Regions from separate parts of the Caenimonas terrae genome, predicted to be linked through region 1. Evidence: riboswitches for the same ligand, from Rfam matches in the RefSeq annotation. Region 1 holds a riboswitch; the other holds the start of a gene.
What was found. A riboswitch is a leader RNA that binds a small molecule or an ion and turns the genes downstream of it on or off. The one in region 1 is predicted to bind S-adenosylhomocysteine.
Positions count from the first base shown of each region.

Region 2: linked by a shared signal. The riboswitch ahead of ahcY (adenosylhomocysteinase) and the one ahead of metH (methionine synthase) in region 1 are both predicted to bind S-adenosylhomocysteine.

Region 1 covers NZ_JBHSMF010000002.1:637,322-639,708, forward strand. Annotated here, with positions in the region: gene metH (methionine synthase) at 1-1,208, opposite strand, end outside; S-adenosyl-L-homocysteine riboswitch at 1,249-1,326, opposite strand; gene ACFPOE_RS03110 (hypothetical protein) at 1,361-1,645, shown strand; gene ACFPOE_RS03115 (PA4780 family RIO1-like protein kinase) at 1,768-2,387, opposite strand, start outside.
Region 2 covers NZ_JBHSMF010000015.1:133,912-136,298, reverse strand. Annotated here, with positions in the region: gene ahcY (adenosylhomocysteinase) at 1-1,053, opposite strand, end outside; S-adenosyl-L-homocysteine riboswitch at 1,128-1,198, opposite strand; gene ACFPOE_RS22580 (ATP-dependent DNA ligase) at 1,281-2,369, shown strand; gene ACFPOE_RS22575 (AzlD domain-containing protein) at 2,376-2,387, opposite strand, start outside.

The DNA.
Region 1 (2,387 bases):
ATCAGGTGGGCCACGGCCTGCTTCATCACGCGCGCCGACTTGACCACCTGCGGCAGGAACATCTTGCCCTGGCCGAACAGGTCGCCGACGATGTTCATGCCTGCCATCAGCGGGCCTTCGATCACGTGCAGCGGCCGCCCGCCCCTGGCCAGGACGGCCTGGTAGGCCTCCTCGGTGTCCTCGACGATGAAGTCGGTGATGCCGGAGACGAGCGCGTGCGACAGGCGCTGTTCCACCGTGCCGGCGCGCCATTCGTTCTTCTTCGATTCGTCCTTGGCGCCGCTCTTGGCGGTCTCGGCAATCTCCACCAGCCGCTCGCCGGCGTCGGGGCGGCGGTTCAGCACCACGTCCTCGACCCGCTCGCGCAGCTCCGGCTCCAGTTCGTCGTAGACGCCGACCATGCCGGCGTTGACGATGCCCATGTCCATGCCAGCCTGGATTGCGTGATACAGGAACACGGTGTGGATCGCTTCGCGCACCGGGTCGTTGCCGCGGAACGAGAAGCTCACGTTGGACACGCCGCCCGAGACCTTGGCGCCGGGCAGGTTGGCCTTGATCCAGCGGGTGGCGTTGATGAAGTCCACCGCGTAGTTGTTGTGCTCCTCGATGCCGGTGGCGATGGCGAAGATGTTGGGGTCGAAGATGATGTCCTCGGGCGGGAAGTCCACCTCGTCCACCAGGATGCGGTAGGCCCGTTCGCAGATCTCGACCTTGCGCTGGTAGGTGTCGGCCTGGCCCTTCTCGTCGAAGGCCATCACCACGGCGGCCGCGCCATAGCGCTTGACCAGGCCGGCCTGGCGCTTGAACTCCGCCACCCCCTCCTTCATCGAGATCGAGTTGACGATGCCCTTGCCCTGGATGCAGCGCAGGCCGGCCTCGATCACTTCCCACTTGGAGGAGTCCACCATGATCGGCACCCGCGCGATGTCGGGCTCGCTGGCGATCAGGTTGAGGAAGCGCACCATGGCCGCCTTGCTGTCCAGCATGGCTTCGTCCATGTTGATGTCGATCACCTGGGCGCCGTTTTCCACCTGCTGCCGGGCGACGGCCAGCGCTTCCTCGAACTGGCCGTTGAGGATCATGCGGGCGAAGGCCTTGGAGCCCGTCACATTGGTGCGCTCGCCGATGTTCACGAACAGGCTGCCCGCGGCGATGTTGACAGGCTCGAGGCCCGAGAGTTTCATGGAGGGAACTGGTACATCCGGCATGGGCTCACCTGGGTTTCGTCCGGCCGTGGCCGGGTTGACGACGAGGTGAGCGCGGTTGCATCCCCCAAGCCTGACGGGCCGGGCCTGGCGGCCGGTCGCTGCAGCGCTCCTTGGGTTGCCCCGATTTTAATGCAGCGGGGGACAATGGCGGCGTGAGCACTTTCCTGACCATCCTGCTGTATGTCCTGGCCGCCACCATCCTGCTGGCCTTCATCTACACCCTGAAGTCGCTGCGGCTGCAGAACCGGTTCAAGCGGCTCGGCCCGCTGCGCGGCCGCGGCCTCGACGAGATCGTCAAGTTCGCCGGCCAGCCGTCGCACCGCGGCCGGCTGGACACCCACCGCGAGGTGCTGGAGTGGCGGCGGGTGGGATTCCACGTCGCGCTGCTGTTCACCGACGGCGTTTGCGAGGGTGTGGAGAACGTGCCGGCGCCCTAGCCGGCGCCGTCTGGCACGGAAATACCGTCGATCAGGAAGAAGCTTCGATGCTGCTTCCCTGTTGACGGTATTTGAGCCGCGGCGAAAGGTCCCGATGCCGGGTCGATGCCCGGCATGACGCGTCAGGCCTGCATCCGCACCCGCCGCGCGACTTCCTCGTCGCGGGCGGCGTCAATCTCGCGCATCACGCCGCTGAGGTCCACGCTGCCCTGCTGCCGCTGGAAGCGGCCGGTGAGGACCGTGTCGGTATCGAGCAGGCCGGCCTGGTAGAGCTGCCACAGCTCCGGGCCGTACTGGGTGGCGAGCAGCTCGGGCGCGAACTGGCCGAAGAAATCGCGCAGGTTGGCGACGTCGCGCAGCAGCATGCGCGGCGCGTGGTTGTTGCCGGCGGCGTCGATCGCCTGCGGCAGGTCGATGATCACCGGGCCGTCGGCCGCCAGCAGGATGTTGAACTCCGACAGGTCGCCGTGGACCACGCCGGCGCACAGCATGCGCACCACTTCCTTGAGCAGCGACCCGTGGTGGGCCCGCGCCTCCTCCGGCGTGAAGCCCACGTCGTTGAGCCGCGGCGCGGCGTCGCCCAGGGCATCCGTCACCAGCTCCATCAGCAGCACGCCGTCCCAGAAGTTGTGCGGCTTGGGCACCCGCACCCCGGCCGCGGCCAGCCGGTACAGCGCGTCGACCTCGGCGCTCTGCCAGGCGGCCTCCGCCGCCTGCCGGCCGAACTTGGTGCCCTTGGCCA
Region 2 (2,387 bases), on a different contig from region 1:
GTTGTCGAAGTGGCCGATGTTGCAGACGATCGCCTGGTCCTTCATGGCGGCCATGTGCTCGTGGCGGATCACGCTCTTGTTGCCGGTGGTGGTCACGAAGATGTCGGCCTTGTCGGCGGCATATTCCATGGTCACGACCTTGTAGCCTTCCATCGCGGCCTGCAGGGCGTTGATCGGGTCGATCTCGGTCACCCAGACCTGGGCCGACAGCGCGCGCAGGGCCTGGGCCGAACCCTTGCCGACGTCGCCGTAACCGGCCACGCAGGCGACCTTGCCGGCGATCATCACGTCGGTGGCGCGCTTGATGCCGTCCACCAGCGATTCGCGGCAGCCGTACAGGTTGTCGAACTTGCTCTTGGTCACCGAGTCGTTGACGTTGATGGCGCGGAACAGCAGCGTGCCCTTGGCCGACATCTCGTTGAGGCGGTGCACGCCGGTGGTGGTCTCTTCGGTGACGCCGATGATTTCCTTGGCCTTGCGGCTGTACCAGGTCGAGTCCTCGCCCAGCTTCTTGCGGATGGCGGCGAACAGGATGCGCTCTTCCTCGCTGCCGCCGTTGCCGGCAACCAGGGAGGCATCCTTCTCGGCGCGCTGGCCCAGGTGCATCAGCAGGGTGGCGTCGCCGCCGTCGTCCAGGATCATGTTGGGGCCTTCGCCGGCCGCGCCCTTGGCGCCGAAGTCGAAGATGCGGTGGGTGTAATCCCAATAGTCTTCCAGCGACTCGCCCTTGACGGCGAACACCGGCGTGCCGCCGGCGGCGATGGCGGCAGCGGCGTGGTCCTGGGTCGAGAAGATGTTGCAGGAAGCCCAGCGCACATTGGCGCCCAGGGCCTGCAGCGTCTCGATCAGGACCGCGGTCTGGATCGTCATGTGCAGCGAGCCGGTGATGCGCGCACCCTTCAGGGGCTGGCTCTTGGCGTATTCCGAGCGGATGGACATCAGCCCGGGCATCTCGGTTTCGGCGATGCGGATTTCCTTGCGGCCCCAGGCGGCCAGCGAGATGTCGGCGATGGCGGTGTCGGCAGGGGCGGTGGTCTTGAGAACGGCGTTCATGTTTCCTCTTTCGGCAATAAGACTGGTCCACGGACCACGCTTCAGGGGGAGATTGGAGGCTCACCACACGGAAACGTGGGCGAGCGTCGTTGCGGATGGAACCCGAGCCTCACGCCTTTGCGGCGCTGCAACGCTCCTCGGATGGCTGGATTTTATAGGAAAACGGATGACCCGGCCGCAGGAACGCCGCCTGCACCGCTGGGCACGAAGACCGGTAAAAATTCTCCATGGCTACTACCTCAACCGTTCTCTCGCCCCCGATCGAGCCCATGCTGGCCAAGGTGGCCGACGAGCTCCCGAATGGGGAAGGCTTCCTGTTCGAGCCGAAATGGGACGGCTTTCGCGCCATCGTGTTCCGCAAGGCCGGCGAAGTGGTGATCCAGAGCCGCGACCTGCGGCCGCTGGACCGCTACTTTCCCGAGCTGGCCAAGGCGCTGGGCGAGCTCCTGCCGCGCGGCTGCGTGATCGACGGCGAGATCGTCGTCGCCACCGGCGGCGGGCTGGACTTCGACGCCCTGCAGCAGCGACTGCACCCGGCCGCTTCGCGGGTGGCCCGGCTGGCGCAGGAAACGCCCGCCTCCTTCATCGCCTTCGACCTGATCGCCGCCGGCGGCAAGAGCGTGATGGCGCTGCCGCAAAGCGAGCGGCGCACGCGGCTGGAGCAGCTGCTCGGCTCGGTCAGGCCGCCGGTGTACCTCACGCCGATGACGCAGGACCGCGCTACCGCAGCCGACTGGCTGGTGCGCTTCGAGGGCGCCGGCCTGGACGGCGTGATGGCCAAGCCGGCCGATGCGCCCTACCAGCCCGGCAAGCGGGCCATGTTCAAGATCAAGCATGCGCGCACCGCGGATTGCGTGGTGGCCGGCTTTCGCTGGTACAAGGAAACGCGCGACGCCGTCGGCTCGCTGCTGCTGGGCCTGTACAACGACGCCGGCGTGCTGCAGCACGTGGGCGTGACCTCGGCCTTCACCATGGAGATGCGGCGGCAGCTGGCCGACGAACTGGAGCACCTGCGCAAGAACGCGATGCAGGATCACCCGTGGAAGGACTGGGCGACCGCCGCAGCCGGCGACGCCGACCGCATGCCGGGCGCGAAGTCGCGCTGGAGCGCCGGCAAGGACCTGAGCTGGGAGCCGGTGCGGCCCGAACGGGTCTGCGAGGTCAAGTACGACCATCTGCAGGGTGACCGCTTCCGTCATGCGACGCAGTTCCTGCGCTGGCGCGAGGACAAGCAGCCGGCGGACTGCCGCTACGACCAGCTGGAGGTGACGACGCCGTTCGAGCTGGCGCGGGTGTTCGGGGCCGGCAAGAAGTGAGCTGCCTCACCAGCCCAG